DNA from 3 places in the Peribacillus sp. FSL H8-0477 genome. Region 2 is predicted to be linked to each of the others. Evidence: riboswitches for the same ligand, from Rfam matches in the RefSeq annotation. Region 2 holds a riboswitch; each other region holds the start of a gene.
The links. Region 2 has a riboswitch for S-adenosylmethionine ahead of ssuE (NADPH-dependent FMN reductase). Riboswitches for the same ligand answer to the same signal wherever they lie in the genome.
Positions count from the first base shown of each region.

Region 1: linked by a shared signal. The riboswitch ahead of MHI18_RS12615 (methionine ABC transporter ATP-binding protein) and the one ahead of ssuE (NADPH-dependent FMN reductase) in region 2 are both predicted to bind S-adenosylmethionine.
Region 3: linked by a shared signal. The riboswitch ahead of MHI18_RS12335 (O-acetylhomoserine aminocarboxypropyltransferase/cysteine synthase family protein) and the one ahead of ssuE (NADPH-dependent FMN reductase) in region 2 are both predicted to bind S-adenosylmethionine.

Region 1 covers NZ_JBBODE010000002.1:160,988-167,116, forward strand. Annotated here, with positions in the region: gene MHI18_RS12600 (PP2C family protein-serine/threonine phosphatase) at 1-798, opposite strand, end outside; gene MHI18_RS12605 (CsbD family protein) at 1,120-1,284, opposite strand; gene MHI18_RS12610 (alpha/beta hydrolase) at 1,357-2,112, opposite strand; SAM riboswitch class I at 2,174-2,276, opposite strand; SAM riboswitch class I at 2,469-2,573, shown strand; SAM riboswitch class I at 2,655-2,753, shown strand; gene MHI18_RS12615 (methionine ABC transporter ATP-binding protein) at 2,829-3,860, shown strand; gene MHI18_RS12620 (methionine ABC transporter permease) at 3,850-4,500, shown strand; gene MHI18_RS12625 (MetQ/NlpA family ABC transporter substrate-binding protein) at 4,517-5,347, shown strand; gene MHI18_RS12630 (M20 family metallopeptidase) at 5,366-6,129, shown strand, end outside.
Region 2 covers NZ_JBBODE010000003.1:113,098-119,226, reverse strand. Annotated here, with positions in the region: gene pdxS (pyridoxal 5'-phosphate synthase lyase subunit PdxS) at 1-342, shown strand, start outside; gene pdxT (pyridoxal 5'-phosphate synthase glutaminase subunit PdxT) at 344-934, shown strand; SAM riboswitch class I at 1,022-1,127, shown strand; gene ssuE (NADPH-dependent FMN reductase) at 1,237-1,782, shown strand; gene MHI18_RS21700 (MerR family transcriptional regulator) at 1,820-2,713, opposite strand; gene MHI18_RS21695 (phytoene desaturase family protein) at 2,857-4,398, shown strand; gene MHI18_RS21690 (phytoene desaturase family protein) at 4,395-5,843, shown strand; gene MHI18_RS21685 (phytoene/squalene synthase family protein) at 5,843-6,129, shown strand, end outside.
Region 3 covers NZ_JBBODE010000002.1:92,901-99,029, reverse strand. Annotated here, with positions in the region: gene MHI18_RS12360 (copper resistance protein CopC) at 1-933, shown strand, start outside; gene MHI18_RS12355 (YcnI family copper-binding membrane protein) at 953-1,639, shown strand; gene yhfH (protein YhfH) at 1,821-1,958, shown strand; gene yhfH (protein YhfH) at 1,978-2,115, shown strand; gene yhfH (protein YhfH) at 2,145-2,282, shown strand; gene MHI18_RS12335 (O-acetylhomoserine aminocarboxypropyltransferase/cysteine synthase family protein) at 2,389-3,705, opposite strand; SAM riboswitch class I at 3,800-3,908, opposite strand; gene MHI18_RS12330 (Nramp family divalent metal transporter) at 4,013-5,296, opposite strand; gene MHI18_RS12325 (SEC-C metal-binding domain-containing protein) at 5,487-6,129, opposite strand, start outside.

The DNA.
Region 1 (6,129 bases), on a different contig from region 2:
TACTGTTTTTTCGCTGGTATCAATGATCATATAAATCGCTGTGAAATAATAATGAACTTCATTATCTTCTTTATTAAGAAGATTCATCCATCGGTTTAATTCAGTTATAACGGCTGTAGGATCTGTATAAGTACGAATCGCATCTCGTAATACAGAAGAAATAAACATACATACGAGTGAAGCGGTAATTCCGTGCCCCATCATATCTAATAGGATAATTGCGTACCGGTCTTTATCGATTCGGTGCCAGTAGTACATATCACCCGCGAGTTTATTCGCAGGTAAGTATGACGCCTTAATGAGCAGGTGATCATTTGCAACAGGTTCACTTAACAGACTGCTTTGTACTTGCATGGATAAATCAAGTTCATTGCGGATTTTTTCTTCTTGCATTCGGTGCCAGTCTTTCTCGTATTTTAGACGAAGGCCTACTCGAATTCTTGCGAGTAAATCGACTTTATTAATAGGTTTTAATATGTAATCAATTCCACCGACATCTAAGGCTTCTGCCACCTTATTAGAATCTTCAAGGGCGGTAACAAAGATGACTGGGATATCTTTTAAGTGTGGAATACTTTGAAGCTTCCTGCAAGCTGTAATTCCATCAATATCAGGCATCATAATGTCGAGGAGAATAATATCAACTGATGTTTCTTTATTTGGACCGTCTACCTCTAAATAATCATACATTTCCTGAGCAGAAGTCAGGGAGGTGAAATCTTCATAGCCGGCGCGCTTTAAAATTTTTTCTATAACAAAAAGATTTACCTGATTGTCATCTACGATTAGAATTTTCATTCTCTGCTTCTCCTTTAAACTTAACAAAAAATACGTATATATATTCTTATGGAATATAGAATCAAGTAGGTTAATTGTTAGATAATGGCGTAATACTTTTATTATAACGTACTTTTGTTTACAAATATAATTAGAGAGTGTTGAAAAATCAAGATAAGCAACCATAAAAAAACATGGCTCAAGTCAAAAGAGCCATGAGGAAAAATACCAATATACACTTCATTTACCCTGCTGAAATAAAAATAAACCTAAAATAGCATAAAACTTTTAAAAATAAAAAAACCGACTCCCTAGGGGGAGCCGGTTTTATATGGTAATACCTTAATCTTTTAATTTTCCAATTCCTTTTTGAATACTGCCTTTTACTTTATCTGCTTTTCCTTCTGCTTGTAGGGAAGGATCATTCTGTGCGTTACCAGCTTGATCTTTGGCCTCGCCTTTAACTTTATTTACAGTGCCTTTTACCTTATCAGATAATCCACTCATATAAAATTCCTCCTCATTAGCGTGATAATGTTCTTTACCCGGATTAGGAAGAGGGTAAACACATGTGGATGATTAAGAGGCCATTTTTTTAAGGACATAACGCTCAATAAAGGAAAGGGATGCCTCTACAATTTTATCCTTATCATAGTCTAGGGATGCTACGTGATAAGAAGAGGGTAAGTCCATACATTCCTTTTCAGAGGATGAAATACTTTGAAAAATTTCCATGGAACAATAAGCCGGAACTACGTGGTCATCAGGAGAGCTGCATATGAGAACAGGACAGGAAACGTGATGGAGCTTTTGCCGTAAATCCTGCATTAAGAGCAGTAATTGTTGAACTGCTTTAAGCGGAACGGAGGGATAGGTAATTTCATACGCAGCTGGATCATGAATATCTGGTTTTCCTTCTGCAATGAATCTGGGTGAATCTGCGTGTTTAAATGTTTCATACCACGGGACCTCGAGGGCAGCATTTAGCGTGACAATGCCGCTGCATGCTTCCTTTTCTGCTAATGTTAAAGCTAGGGTGCCGCCCATTGATTGACCAATCACAACTATATTGGAACAAGTTTTCTTAAGTGTGTTGTATGCATCTTCTATATTTTGAATCCAATCTTGGTAATAACAAGTCTCCATATCTTCTGCGCACGTACCGTGTCCTTTTAAAAGCGGGGCATATACAGTGAAGCCCGCCTTAGCGAAGCATTCGCCAATATAGGCAATGCTCTGGGGGGTACCGTTAAAACCGTGACAGATTAGAATACCAGTATGGTTTCCGGGTATGAAGAATGAATCAGCGCCGGAAATAATCGTCGAGTTTGACATAAAAATTCTCCTTTCAAAATAAAAAACCTTCTTCTTATAGTTGAGAAGAGGGTTTTAGCCGATTTCATCAACCAAAGCATAGCTTTGCTGGTAGGAGCACCTTTCCATTTAGGAGGTTGCTGTGAAGTCTATGAGCCAGTTCTCTCGTTCACTCTTGATACACGTGTATGAAGGGAATTCACTCGAAATGAAATTATTCCCACTTGTTTACTTGGGATTATCGTATCATGAAGCCTGAAAATATGTCAAGACCAGAATAAAACGAATTGTTTAAATGGTTTTAAAAAATAGAATAATCAATAAACAGGTTGACAAACGGTGTCAGTGTTTGTAAGATTGTATTAACTTAATATGCATTCTTATCCAGAGAGGTGTAGGGATTTGGCCCGTCGATACCTCAGCAGCAGATTCTTTTTAGAATACTGTGCTACTTCCAACAAGCATAGCTTGGTAGATAAGAGCGTACTGATCGGATATTATGATTGGAACCTCTTCTATTTGCAGAAGAGGTTTTTTGTTTGAAAATAAAAAACTATATAGATTTCTTATCCAGAGAAGCTGAGGGACTGGCCCAATGAAGCTTCGGCAGCGGACGCAGGTACCGTGCCAATTCCAGCAAGCTTTAGCTTGAAAGATAAGAAGAGGCAGTCTTTGGACTGCGCAGACCCTCTTCTTATTTAGAAGAGGGTCTTTTTAATAGAGATTGGGGGAGCATCATGATTACATTCGAAGGATTGGAGAAAGAATACCGCACGAAAGACAAAACCTTTAAAGCTCTTAATGGAATTAACTTAACCATAGAAAAAGGAGAGATATTTGGAGTGATTGGCTTCAGCGGTGCTGGTAAAAGTACATTAATCCGCTGTGTTAATTTCTTAGAAAAGCCGACAGGAGGGAGGGTGCTAGTTGATGGGCAAGACTTATTAACGCTGTCCCCTTCTAATATCCGAAAAGTAAAAAGGAATATCGGGATGGTTTTTCAGCATTTTAATCTCCTGCAGTCAAAAACAGTGTTTGCTAATATCGCTATGCCGTTGGTATTAGAAGGAGCACCGAAGAAACAAATCAAACAACGAGTAGAAGAACTGCTAAAGTTCGTTGGATTAAGCGATAAGGCAGGTGCCTATCCAGAACAACTTTCAGGTGGACAAAAACAGCGTGTTGGTATTGCGCGGGCGCTGGCTACACAGCCATCGATTCTGCTTTGTGACGAAGCTACATCGGCACTTGATCCACAAACAACAGGCTCGATTTTAAAACTTTTGAAAAAAATTAATGCCGAATATAAGATAACAATCTTGATGATTACCCATGAAATGTCTGTGATACGAGATATTTGCGACAAGGTCGCTGTGATCGAAGGCGGAGAAATCATTGAATCTGGCACTGTCTTTGATATATTTTCAAATCCCCAAACGAAAACAGCGCAAAACTTTGTTCATTCGGTTCTTAATGATTCCATTCCTGAATCAGTCAGGACTCTCGTTAAAGAACATAATCCAAATGGAAAGCTGTTTAAAATCAATTTTGTAGGAGCTTCTTCCGGGCAGCCTTTGTTATCGAAGATTGCTAAGAAGTTTGATGTTGATATAAACGTGTTGTTTGGGAATATTACGGAGCTTCAAGGGGTCCCATTTGGGCACCTAATTGTTGAACTCCGCGGACAAGAAAATGAAATTAAACGAGCTTATCTGCATATTCAGCAGGAGAACGTCAGCATACGGGAGGTAATTGCAGATGCGAGTTAGTAATGAAGAAATTATCGAAGCTTTTTGGGAAACCGTATCAATGGTCAGTATTTCACTACTATTTGCGGTAATCATTGGTCTCCCGCTCGGCATTTTATTAGTCGTTACAAGAAAGGGACATCTATTCGAAAATAAATTTATCTTTTCCATCCTAAGTACTGTGGTTAATATCTTCCGTTCGATTCCGTTTATTATCTTAATGGTAGCAATCGTGCCCTTAACAAGATTATTAGTAGGATCATCGATTGGAACAGCTGCAGCAGTCGTGCCATTGGTCTTTTATTCTGGACCTTATATTGCGAGGTTAATTGAAAACTCCTTGCTCGAAGTTGATTCAGGAGTTATTGAGGCGGCTGAGGCGATGGGAGCAACGCCTTTTCAAATTATTTTCCGATTCCTTATACCTGAAGCGTTAAGTTCACTTATTCTGGGGATTACCATCGCGACCATTGGGTTGATTGGTGCCTCGGCAATGGCTGGAGCTGTTGGAGGGGGAGGCCTAGGCGATTTAGCCATTACATATGGATATCAACGATTTGATACACAGGTCATGGTCATTACTGTTGTCATTCTTATTCTTATGGTTCAAGGGATGCAGACATTCGGAAATATACTTGCGAAAAAAATTAGAAGAAACTAACGAGGAGAGTGCAAACATGAAAAAATTATTCTTATTTATCATATTAGCTGTATTTTCGACTGTATTGAGTGCTTGTGGAGATAGTGAAGGATCAGGGGACAAGAAAGAAACAGTGAAAATCGGTATTAGCGGGACAGATGATCGAGTTTGGAAATATGTAGCCGAAAAAGCCGAAAAAGAAGGAATTGAAATCAAACTGGTAAGTTTCTCTGATTATGTGCAGCCAAATGTTGCGCTGGCAGAGGGAGATTTAGATGCAAATTCTTTTCAAACAGTGTCGTATTTCAATGCATTTATTAAAGAACGTAAGTTAGATCTAGCGCCGGTTGCTACAACGGTCATTGCACCGATGGGTTTATACTCAGAAAAACATAAAAGTATAAACGATATACCGAATGGCGCCACCATTGCGGTACCGAACGAAGCCACTAATATGGGCAGAGCCTTTTTACTCTTACAAGAAGCAGGTTTGATTACCTTGCCGAAGGATTTTGATGGCAATGGATCCTTGGACAAAATCGTGGATAACCCAAAGAACATTAAAATTGAACCAGTGGTAGCTGGGCAGACACCACGTGTCCTTCCTGATGTGGATGCATCCATTATTAATAATGGAATTGCTGTAGATGCAGGGTTTGATCCTATCAAAGATTCCATTTTCCATGAAGACGCAACGGCAAAACCGTATATAAACATTATTGCTGCTCGAACCGAGGACAAAAATCGTGACGTATTAAAACGCATTGCAGAGCTTTACCAAGAAGATGATGTAGCGAAACTAATAGAAACAGAATTTAAGGGAGCGCAAATTCCAACATTTGTCCCATTAAGTGAAATCGATTATTAAAAGGGAGGATGAGATACTATGACCACAATTACACATGATACTGAACTACTAAAAGCTAGCATCATCTCGAGTATTGAAAAGAATAAACAAACGTATCTCACTACCAGTCATCAAATTCATGAACGTCCGGAAATTGGTAATCAAGAATTCTTTGCTTCAGAATTACTGAAAAGTCTTCTTCTATTAGAAGGATTTACAATTGAAAGTAATGTAGCTGGACATGAAACAGCTTTTATCGCTAGAAAGAAAGCCGCAAAGCTAGGAGGTCCGGTTATTGGTTTCTTAGCAGAATATGATGCCTTACCTGGACTCGGGCATGCTTGTGGTCATAATATTATCGGGACAACTAGTACGGCAGCAGCCATCGCTTTTAGTAAGGTAATAGAAGAAACAGGCGGAGAAGCCGTTGTATTTGGTACACCCGCAGAAGAAGGCGGCCCTAATGGAAGCGCAAAGGGAAGCTTTGTGAAACATGGATTAACCGATGGAATTGATGCCTTCATGATGATACACCCTGGCAATGAAACGAGAGTGACCTGTGAGACACTTGCTGTTGACCCGCTTGACTTTGAGTTTATTGGGAAGTCTGCTCATGCAGCAGCAGCTCCTGAAGAAGGAATTAATGCCTTAGATGGTGTGATTCAACTTTTCAATGGAATCAATGCACTGAGACAACACCTCTCAAGTGATGTACGTATCCATGGGATTATTACTGATGGGGGAGATGCGCCTAATATTGTCCCGGACTACGCAAAAGCCAGATTCTATATTAGAGCAGCCAC
Region 2 (6,129 bases):
TTAATGGTTGAAGCGAAGAACTTAGGAGCTCCATATGAGATTCTTAAACAAATTAAAAAAGAAGGGAAATTACCGGTCGTGAACTTTGCTGCAGGGGGTGTGGCTACTCCATCAGACGCTGCATTGATGATGGAACTCGGGGCAGATGGTGTATTCGTCGGTTCTGGCGTATTTAAATCGGAAAATCCAGAGAAGTTTGCCAACGCGATTGTTCAGGCAACGACGTTTTATCAAGATTATGAATTAATTGGGGCGCTTTCTAAGGAACTTGGATCTCCAATGACAGGTATTGATATGTCTAAGCTTGCTGCGGCAGACCGTATGCAGGAGCGAGGATTGTAACATGGCAGTTATTGGTGTATTAGCCTTGCAGGGTGCTGTGGAGGAACATCTGAAACAAATAATCAATACTGGGTCTGAAGCTGTTATTGTCAAACATCCTAAACAGCTAGAAAAACTGGATGGGCTGATTATCCCAGGTGGTGAAAGTACAGCGATTGGGAGGTTAATGGCTCGGTATGGATTTATCGATGCAATTAAAGATTTTTCTAATCAAAAAAAACCAATATTCGGTACCTGTGCCGGCATGGTCCTCGTTGCCAATGAGCTTGAAGGGTCTGAGTCTGCTCATTTAGAAATCATGGACATCATCGTTAAACGAAATGGTTTTGGAAGACAAATTGATAGTTTTGAAGCAAATATCGATATAAAAGGAATGGAGGCTCCTTTTCAAGCATTATTTATACGTGCACCGTATATTTTATCAACAGGTGATCAGGTTGAAATTCTAGCACGTATAGATGAAAAAATAGTCGCCGCCCGCTGTGATCATATGCTAGTCAGCGCGTTTCATCCAGAACTAACTGATGATAACCGTTTTTATAAAATGTTCAGTGAAATGGTTGAATCGTCAATGGTAAGCCATTCATCTTAACAGCTCCGAATATAGTAAATGAGTATGGTTTTTATATATAATCTTGACAGAAACTATTCGAACAATTATGATAATTACAACTTAATATTCTTATCAAGAGAAGCTGAGGGACTGGCCCTTTGAAGCTTCAGCAACCTATGCTTTCGAGCAAGCAGGTGCTAAATCCAGCAAGTAGTGTCTTGAGAGATAAGAGTAGATTCAAAATGTCCTCTTTCTCTATGAATGGGGATATTTTTGTGTGTTAGAAAAATTATTTCAAGCAGCAAGACGATAAAACACGAACCAGGAAAGGATCCTACACTATGAGTGAAATTGTAATTTTATCTGGGAGTCCTTCCTCCCCCTCACGAACAGATTTGGCGCTGGACTTTATAAAAGGAATTATTGAACAGCATGGATTTAAGGTAACGACTGTAAGCGTACGTGATTTCCCTGAAGGTGACTTAATTCATGCTCGGTACAATAGTCCTGAAATAAAAAAGTTCTCTGAGCTGATTGAAAAAGCGGATGGAGTGATTATTGGTTCTCCTGTATACAAGGCATCCTATACGGGTGTATTAAAAACGGTTATTGATTTACTGCCAGAAGGTGCATTAAAGAATAAACCCGTTTTACCAATCATGGTTGGTGGAAGTCCGGCACATTTATTGGCTATTGATTACGCATTGAAACCATTAATCGCCGTCTTGAAAGGACAGCCGCTTCAAGGAATCTATATAATAGACAAGAAAATTAACAAAGAAAATTTGTCAGCACCAATAGAGGATGAAAACCTATTACAACGAATTACAATTCAAGCAGAAGAATTTCGCGAAGCGATTCAAAAGGTACAGGTCATACACGTTTAAAAAGTAACAGCACTTCGGGTTATCCGAAGTGCTGTTTTCATTTCCGTTTAAACTCGATAAACCAGTTCTTCCACTCCTCAAGACCCCCATTTATTTGATAAAACGTTAAATCTGCAGGTAAGAAATTTGTCCCTTCACCCCCAATGACAAACGTGATGTCGTTAAAGGAACGTGATAATTTCGTTATCATTTCTTGGATGCTTTCACTGCTCTGTTTGATGGTCATAGAAATGCACACCAATCGGATTTGATTAACAGCAATCATTTTTTCTAAATAGTCTACAGGTGTATTTTGTCCGAGGAAATAGACCTGAACTCCACGTTTATTAAGAAATAGGGAAAACAATAACAGACCGATTTTATGCTGCTCGAGTTCTGGACAAAGAGCGATTGCCCGCACTGCCAACGGCTGCTCTGGTACCTCGATAAGAAAGGATTGAATCCTCCGTTCAAGAAAACTGCTGATTAAGTGCTCTTGCGCAACACTTAGTCTTCCGTCAGCCCATTCGTTCCCAATTCTATGTAAAATAGGGATAAAAATATAATGACAAACTTCTTCAAAATCATACATAGCGAGACTGATGTTAATTAGTTTATCAGCAAGCTTCATTTCGTAATTGATGAGTGCATCAAATAACTCTGCGGAAAAGTCCTCAAAGCTTCCTCCCCCGAATTGTGGGGGGATTTTTTTTTGGTTCTGGGATTCCATTCCCCTCCGTTTTTTTAAAAGCTCCATCGTTTGTCCTAATGAAATTCCCTTTTCTTCTTTTTGTTTCTTGACCCAAATAATATCATCGATATCTTCAGCAGAATAGAGACGATGCCCACCATCTGCTCGTTTAGGCTGGATAATTCCGTATCTCCTTTCCCATGCTCGTAATGTGATGGAAGAGATTCCGGTCATTTCAGAGACTTTTTGAATTCCAAACATAGTTACTCACTCACTTCCTGTATAACCAATGTATAAGTTTTTAGAAAAATTAACGAAAAACAATTGTACATATGTTATACATTCATTATAATAACATTATACAATACGTGTACATGATTTTTTTAAATTTAGGGGGAATAAATGTGGAAATAAATAAAAAAGTTAGTATTATCGGTGCTGGACCAGGAGGATTGGCAGCGGCAATGCTTTTGAGTTCCAAGGGGTTTGACGTCACTGTATTTGAAAAACAACCCTATATCGGAGGGCGCACATCAAGAATTACATTAGGTGATTATTCGTTTGATATGGGTCCTACTTTTTTTATGATGCCTCAATTGTTAGAAGAGTTATTCGAGTCTGTTAATCGAAATTTACATGATTACGTAGACGTTCAAGAAGTTGATCCGTTATATACCTTGAAATTCGAAGATGGCGTTTCGTTTTCTCCCACACGTAAAAGGGAAGAAATGCTCGCGTTACTTAAACAAACCTTTCCAGGTAATGAAAAAGGGTATGAACGTTTTATGACCAAGGAAGCAGAGAAATTTGATTCCGTCATGAAGCTTTTACAACAGCCGTTTTCAAAGCTGACAGATTATTTGACTCTAAATATGCTGACTGCTTTACCTAAAATAAATGCTCTCGATACAGTTTACGGACAGCTATCAACCTACTTTACTGATGAACGATTAAAATGGGCCTTTTCTTTTCAAACGAAGTATTTAGGGATGTCTGCTTGGAATTGTCCCGGAACGTTTACGATTCTCTCCTATTTAGAGCATGGATTTGGATTGTTCCACCCAACAGGAGGGTTGAATCAGTTATGTAAGGCAATGGCGGATGTGACGATTGAATATGGCGGCACGATTAAAACAGGAACTGGTGTCAAAAAGGTCATTGTTGAAAATGGAATCGCCGTTGGATTGCATTTAGAAAATGGTGAAATCGTTGAAACAGATGATGTCATTATCAATGCAGATTTTGGTCATGCAGCTACCCATCTTTTTGATCAAAAAGATTTGAAGAAATACCGCAAAGAAAAAGTAGAAAAGAAAAAACTATCATGCTCAACGTTTATGCTTTATTTAGGCATTGATGCAGAGGTAGAACTCCCACATCATATGATTCTCTTTGCGAAGGATTATAAAAAAAATGTCGATGAAATGACAAAAGAAATGGTCTTGTCTGCTGATCCATCTATCTATGTACATAATCCTTCTCGTATAGATCCTACCCTTGCTCCCCAAGGTAAATCTGCCTTAATGGTCTTAATGCCGGTTCCTAACCTTCAGGCCGACATTAATTGGGAAACAGAAAAAGAAACGATTAAAGAAGCTATGCTCAAGCGGCTGGAACAGGAGCCTGGGCTGCATGATATTCGTAAGCTTATAGAAACAGAACGAATCATTACTCCACTAGATTGGCAGAATGATATTTACGTCTATAAAGGGGCTACCTTCAGTTTTGCACACAGTCTTGATCAGATGATGTATTTGCGTCCGCATAACCAATTTGAAGATGTTCAACATTGTTTTTTAGTAGGCGGAGGTACACATCCAGGAAGCGGACTGCCTACAATATTTGAATCCGCAAAAATCAGCAGTGATTTATTAATCAACCAGTATCAACACAAAGAGCGAATTCAAAAAACTCTCAATACTGAAAAGGGAGTGAAGATGGTATGAAGATCGCTGTCATTGGAGCTGGCGTTGGGGGGATGACCTCCGCTTTATTATTAGCGAAACAAGGCAAACAAGTTACCATCTATGAAAAAGAAGCGGCGGTTGGAGGCCGGCTTGCTTATCAAGGAAACGGTCGTTATCAAATTGACCAGGGGCCGACGATTATTCTCCTGCCTGAGATGCTAAAAGAAATTCTTGCTGAAGCAGGCATACCGAGTAGTGCATTAGAGTTCATTTCGTGTGAACCGCTATATGATTTGCATTATTCGGATGGAAGTACGTATACAAAATACCGAGATTTACCTCGGCAGCTTGAAGAAATAGAAAAGGTATTTCCAGGTGAAGGGGCTCATTACTTACGTTATCTTTCTGATATGTCAAAGATATTTACAATTGGGGTGGATCGTTTTTTAAGTAAGTCCTTTAAAACAAAACGAGATTTCTTAACCCCTGAAAACATTAAACTATTGTTGCAATCCCGAGCTTATAAATCTATGAAACAATTCTTAGCTTCTTATTTTGACCATCCAAAACTGCAAGATGCCTATGCCTTACAATCTCTCTATATTGGAGGATCACCACTAGAAGCCCCTGCACTTTATGGATTGGTTTCGTATAGTGAGCATGCTCATGGTATTTGGTACTTAAAGGGAGGCTATGCCGGCCTTGCTGCTATTCTTGAAAAAGCATGTCTTGAACAAGGAGTGACCATTCATCGTGAAGCAAAGGTTGAGGAGATATTGGTTGAACAAAATGTTTGTAAGGGTGTGAAAGTCAATCAAACTATCAATTTATATGATGCAGTGGTATTTAACGGAGATTTCCCAAACCTTCCTGGATTGATTCCAGACAACAAACAGGTTAAGAAAAAAAACTACACCCCATCTTCAGGCTGTGTGCTCATTTATTTAGGTGTAACAAAGAGATTCCCTGCGGCCAAAACCCATCAATTTTTTATGGCCGATTCCTTCGACAACCATATGGAACAGGTATTTAAGACCAAACAGGTGCCAGAGGATCCTTCCTTTTATGTCTTCAATCCAGTGAGTATCGATGCAGAGGCCGCACCTGCTAACGAAAGCGTCCTCTACTTTCTCATCCCTGTACCATCTGGTCAGGACATTGACTGGGATCAAATAAAGGATGAATTGGTTCAAAAAGTAATCGACAAAGCGGAAACAGCCCTCTTTAAAGGCTTGCGAGAACATATTGTCTGGCAGGATATTCGTACGCCAGCCGATTCAATTAAAGATGGACTTTATCAAGGCGGCAGCTTCGGCATTGCCCCTATCCTCATGCAATCCGGTGGATTTAGGCCGCAGGTTAAGCCTTATAAAATTGACCGCTTATATAGTGTTGGCGCATCTGTTCATCCTGGGGGCGGCGTTCCGATTGTGATGCAGGGCTCACGTCTGTTAAGTCAACAAATTAAAAAGGAGCTGGGCTAATGAAAAACTCTGCCGTAATGCGTGCATGTGAAGAAATGATGAAGAAAGGATCTGCCAGCTTTTACAGTGCCTTTCAACATTTAGACTATCCTAAACGCGAGGGGGTCTTTGTCATCTATGCCTTTTGTAGAATGATTGATGATTCAGTTGATGAACCCGAACAATCTCCCTACACATTAAGCGAATTAAAAGATCAATTTACCCACTTGGAGTTTGCCGGCGGACATTTTATTTGGCCTTCACTACGGTGGCTTTTCAAAGAGTTTCCACTAACCAAAGAGCCATT
Region 3 (6,129 bases), on a different contig from region 2:
ACCTTCGGAACGATTTGGATGATAGAGATGGGTTTGCTTGTCATTCTTTTTAGTAGTCTTTTACTAACTAAAAAAGCAATTTCAGCTGCCTATGGATCATTTCTGCTTATCGCTGCTTTAATACTATGCAAGGCATCTATCGGCCATACAGCTGCAGTCAATAACCAAGTACTAGCTGTGATTATGGATTTTTTCCATCTGTTAGGAATGGCTTTATGGCTGGGTACTTTATTGGCCCTGGTGATTCTGTTGCCGGGAGAATCTAAAAAGGGAAAAGACCACTCGATTTATTGGCAAACCATACAGCGCTTTTCAGCATTTGCCATTGTTTTTGTCCTTATACTCCTTGTTACCGGTATCTATTCAAGTGTTCAGCATGTTTCCTCCATACAGTCATTAGTGACCACTTCGTATGGAAAGGTACTCATTGGCAAAATACTGTTAATGCTGATTATGATTGGAATGGGAGCTTACCATTCCTTTAGGGGTAAATGTAAAGAGAAAAAATTAGGACCGAGTGTCCTGATTGAATTTTCAATCGGCCTGATTATTATTATGTTGGCAGCACTTCTGACAAATCTACCGACTGCCAATTCTCATGAAATAGACAATTCACAAGTAGTAACCATAGAAAACTACCAGATTTCCCTTGAGCTAACGCCTTCTCAAACAGGCGTGAACGAAATGAAGGTCCAGTTGTCTAAGAAAAATGGGGATATACCTGATATTGAACAGATCACTGGAACGCTTGTGTCATCGAATATGAATATGGGTGAAGGGAATATTGAGCTTAAGAAAAAAGAGTCTGGAACCTATACAGCCGAACCTATTATCTCTATGGACGGTTCTTGGAAGTTGTCTATTCATGTGCTAACCAAAGAGTACGATTCATTTGATGCGGACTTTCCCATCACAATCAGCAAACCAAAATAAATGCTAGGAGATAACAAGAATGAAAAATATAGTCAGCACTTTTTCAAAAGTAATCATTGCCTCATTTACAGGAGTGTTTTTATTTGCAGGAGCAGCAAGTGCTCACGTATCCGTTCAACCAGCAGCGTCAACACCTTCCGCCTGGGAAACTTACACCATAAAGGTACCCGTTGAAAAAGACATTCCCACAACCAAAGTCGTTATAAAGATACCAGATGGTGTAACGTTCGTTAATTACCAACAAGTTGCGGAATGGGAGGTAACGCTGGATAAAGGTTCATCTAACACTGTTCAAACAGTTTCTTGGACGGCCACAGGTGAAGGAATCCTAGCTGGACAATTCCAACAGTTTACATTTGTAGCGAAAAATCCGGAGAGTGAAACTGATATTGCATGGGATGCTTTTCAGTATTACAAAGATGGCAGCATTGTTGAGTGGAATGGAAAAGAAGGTTCGGCAACACCTCACTCAGTAACGAAGGTAAGTACGGCCAGTACGTCGCCTAAACAACAGGATAGCCACCATGAACACGATGCTGTAGAAACAGAACAGATGGCACCTGACAAAGGGACAGAGACAGAGTCGAACAAGGCCGACGTGGAAGATACTGATTCTCCAAGCCAGACTGCTCCTCTCATCCTTTCCATTTCTTCGTTGATTCTTTCTATAGCAGCTATTATTCTTGCCGTTCGGAAGAAAAAATAAAAAGTAAAAGAAAGTAAAAGGGCTTGCCTCATGGCAAGTCCTTTTACTTATTTATAAATTATCAGATTTTTTAATTTTTTTATTATAAAAACCTATACATTTCTAAATCACGGGTATATACTGTATTACAACAAGAAACAAAAATAACAAACTGTACTATAAAAAGGGAGGAAACCTTACCATGCAAACTAAAAACCCAATGGAATTTTTCAGAAATCTGCCATCTAAACAATGTTCGGAATGCGGTGATGTAGTCCATGAACAAGCAGAATCCTACCTAATGGAATGTGACCGCTGTTTAGCAAAAAGAGAAGATTAATCTTGAGGAGGAAACTACTATGCAAACAATTAAACCAATGGAGTTCTTCAGAAACCTTCCGCCAAAACAATGTCCCGAATGTGGTATTGAAATTAGTGAGCAAGCAGAATCTTACTTAATGGAATGTGATCACTGTTTGGCCAAACGTGAAGATTGAAACGGACTCATACTAAGGAGGAATAAATAATGCAAATCATTAAATCTAAAGAATTTTTCAGAAATCTTCCGTCCAAACAATGCCCCGAATGCGGAACTCATATCAATGAACAGGTTGAATCGTACCTAATGGAATGTGATCACTGTTTGTCTAAACGAGACGAATAAAAAATAACCCCTGATTTTCAGGGGTTATTTAATGTTTTGAACACCTACGCAGTTTTGACCCATTCACCCAGATCACCAAAATCCACTAATAATAAAGTTATCTCTTTCACCCCTTGCTCGCTTCGCTATATTTAACGGCTGCTTCAAGTGCTTGGTCAATATCATTAATAATGTCCTCAATATCCTCAAGTCCAATTGATAGTCTGATTTGCTCAGGTGTAACCCCCGCTTCAACTTGTTCTTCTGGAAGCAGCCTCGAATGAGTTGTACTCGCTGGATGGATGACCAATGTCTTGGAATCACCAACATTCGCAACATGTGAAAGAAGGTTAACCGAATCAATGAACCTCTTCCCTGCTTCTAGCCCACCCTTTATTCCAAAGGTGAAAATGGATCCTGCTCCCTTGGGCAGATAAGTTTTAGCAAGCTCGTATTGTGGATTGTCTTTTAAGGTCGGATAATTAACCCATGCAACATGCTCATTAGCATCAAGAAAAGCAGCCACTTTTTCCGCATTGCTCACATGCTGGCGAACTCTGAGTGATAATGACTCAAGTCCCTGAATGAATAACCAGCCGTTAAATGGCGAAAGTGAAGCTCCCAAATCATGCCCCAACTCAAAACGTGCCTTTACAATCAATGCATTCGAACCACCTACTTCTAGATATGAACGATTATTAAGGCTCGGCTTTTTCACGGTAAATTCAGGATACTTACCGTTATCCCATGGAAACTTTCCAGAATCAATGATCGCTCCCCCAATTGAAGTCCCATGACCGCCAACAAACTTTGTAATAGAATGAACCACAATATCTGCTCCATATTCAAGTGGTTTTTGAAGGTATGGAGTGGTAAATGTACTGTCAACGACCAGCGGAATTCCCTTTTCATGGGCAATTTCTGAAAGAACCTTTAAATCAGCAATTTGAAGTCCCGGATTGCCAATCGTTTCAGTGAATACAGCTTTTGTTTTATCCGTAATAGCTGCGGCAACAGCAATAGGATCCCTTCCATCAACAAATCGTACCTTTACACCAAAGCGTGGAAAGGTAACCGAAAATAAATTATATGTTCCTCCATAAAGCGCATTGGTAGCAACGATTTCATCACCTGCCTTAGCAAGTGTTAACAGTGCTATAGAAATGGCCGCTTGCCCCGAGGATACAGCAAAGGCTCCATTTCCCCCTTCAAGCTGGGCAAGTCGTTTTTCCAATACCGCATTTGTCGGGTTCGCATTACGCGAATAGATGTAGCCCTCCTTTTCCATTTTGAAAAGCGAGGCCGCATGATCTGAATCCTCAAAACCATAAGACGTTGTCTGATATAAGGGTACAGCTCTTGACCGGGTTACTGAATCCATCACTTGTCCGCCATGTAAAGCGATTGTGTCAAAATTTAATGTCGTCTCTTCTTTTTTTGTCATTGTTTATGTCTCCTTTTATTTGGACTAAAAACAAAAAAACTCTTCTTACCAATAGATAAGAAGAGTTTTGTACATAAATAGACTACAGGGTCTCTTCTTATCTCTCGAACAATTTTTACGTTCGCTGGAATTGGCACAGTACTCATAAAGAGCCTTTTGCCGAGACTTCACAGGACCAGTTCCTCCATCTCTCTTGATAAGAATTTCATTATTTAATTGTAAAGCGTACTTATTCGGTGTGAATTAATCATACTTATTATTCAGAATATTGTCAATTATATTTACTAGTGAATCTTTACTACTATCTCTACATGAATGTTTTATATAACAAGTATGCATTCAGCACAATCACAATCCCTGCAATCATCCAAGCAAGTAATGTCGTCAGCTTTCGATTAACCAAACTCCCCATCAGTGACTTATTACTTGTGAAGATAATAAGAGGAACTAGAGCGAAAGCAATACCGAACGAAAGAATAACTTGGCTTGCTACAAGTGCTTTTGTTGCATTAATTCCGCCGATAATTATAATGAGCGGTGGAAGCATGGTAATTGCCCTGCGAAGATATAAGTTAATTCGTTTATTAATAAAACCTTGCATCACCACATCTCCAGCCATCGTTCCAACTGATGAACTAGAAAGACCTGCTATTAAAAGGCCAAGGCCAAAACAAAGAGCTGCAGCTGGTCCTAAATAGACACCAAACATTTCATAAGCAACACTTAGATCATCAGTAATCATATCTTTCTTAAAAAAAAGTGCTGCGGATACAACAAGCATGGCCATATTAATAGCCCCTGCAAAAATCATGGCAACCACAATATCAATACGTTCATATTTATATATTTTTTGTTTCTGTAAATCATTCACACCAATAATTCGATTCTGAGTCAAAGAAGAATGAAGATAAATAGCATGCGGCATAACTGTCGCTCCGAGTATCCCTGCAGCAAGTAAAATACTATCCGTCCCCTCAAACCGTGGTATGAACATACCACTTACAACCTCCGCAGCATCCGGCTTCGCTAAGAAAGTTTGAACGGCGAAAGCCAAGACAACCATCAGTACCATTCCGGTAATAACCGTCTCAAAGGTTCGGTACCCTCTTCTTTGTAATTCGAGAATCGCAAATGAACAAACTGCTGTGATTAAGGCAGCCGGCAGCATAGGGATGCCAAAAACCAAATATAACCCTAGAGCTGCACCAATAAATTCAGCGAGATCAGTGGCGATGATGACGAGCTCACTCTGAATCCATAAAAGAATGGAAGCAGGCTTCGAAAAACGGTCGCGTGCTACCTCTGGCAGGTTTTTTCCTGTCGCGATACCTAACTTTGCTGACAAGGATTGAATCAACACGGCCATGATATTAGCGACAACAATTACCCATAGCAGCAAATATCCATACGTTGAACCCGCTGTTATATTCGTCGCGAAATTCCCCGGGTCAATATACGCTACAGCAGCAATAAAGGCAGGTCCCATAAACGGCAGAATTCGTTTCCACCCTTTTACCTTTCCATCTAAAACTGCTTGAGCCGCTTTACTATTTTCATTAAGCGGAAGTAATGATGTTTTTGTTTCTTTCATCTCGATGTTCCCTCCTAACAAAACAAAGGCTTGCAACAAAGAATGTTTGCCATGCGAAACTTTTTGAATGGTTATAGTGTATGCCTATCCACATAATTTGTAAACACATTGAGCTTCAATAAAGTCTAAAAAGAGACAACAAAAAAACTGTCGAGAATCTCGACAGTTTGACTAAACAGGTACTTTTCATTTAGCGTGCAGGAGTAAGTTCCTCACTAAGTACAGTCTCAATTTCTTTAAAACGCTTAGAAATAGTGGATGCTCCTACACTATATTTCTCGGCAAGCTTCCCTTGAGAAAGACCAAATTCACCTGCTGAAATTTGCTTCACAGCATATTCCATAGCAGCTGCAAATGCTTCCGGCTTACGAATGACAGGTGATTCTTGCAGACAGAATGTGTTCCAAAGTTTCTGAGTTAACTGTATAAGCTCCTCTGGATACTCCTCCTGCTCCATCCCCTTTTGCAGAATTCGCGCAGTTTCTTCTTGCTTCTCATTTCCCCAATCAAGCCCAGCAGATTCGGAAAGTTCATTTCCTTTAACTACAGCAAACAGTGTATTCAGCACTTCAGGGAATTGTTTTACCATAAACTCTTCAGCTTGACCGCTAAATGCAGCCAATTGCTCTTTCATTGCTTCAAGAATTTTTTCAGTATGCTGCATTTCAATACTAATAAATGGTGTAAAGAAGCTCATGACTTCTTCCATTTCAACAGGATAGCCAAGAATTAAACTATCGCCGTCCATATTCTGTTCCCGATAGCCATCCATTGGAAGCGAATAGGTTTTCTTCGTAACAATATCCTCAAGAGACAACACGTCCTCATTGATT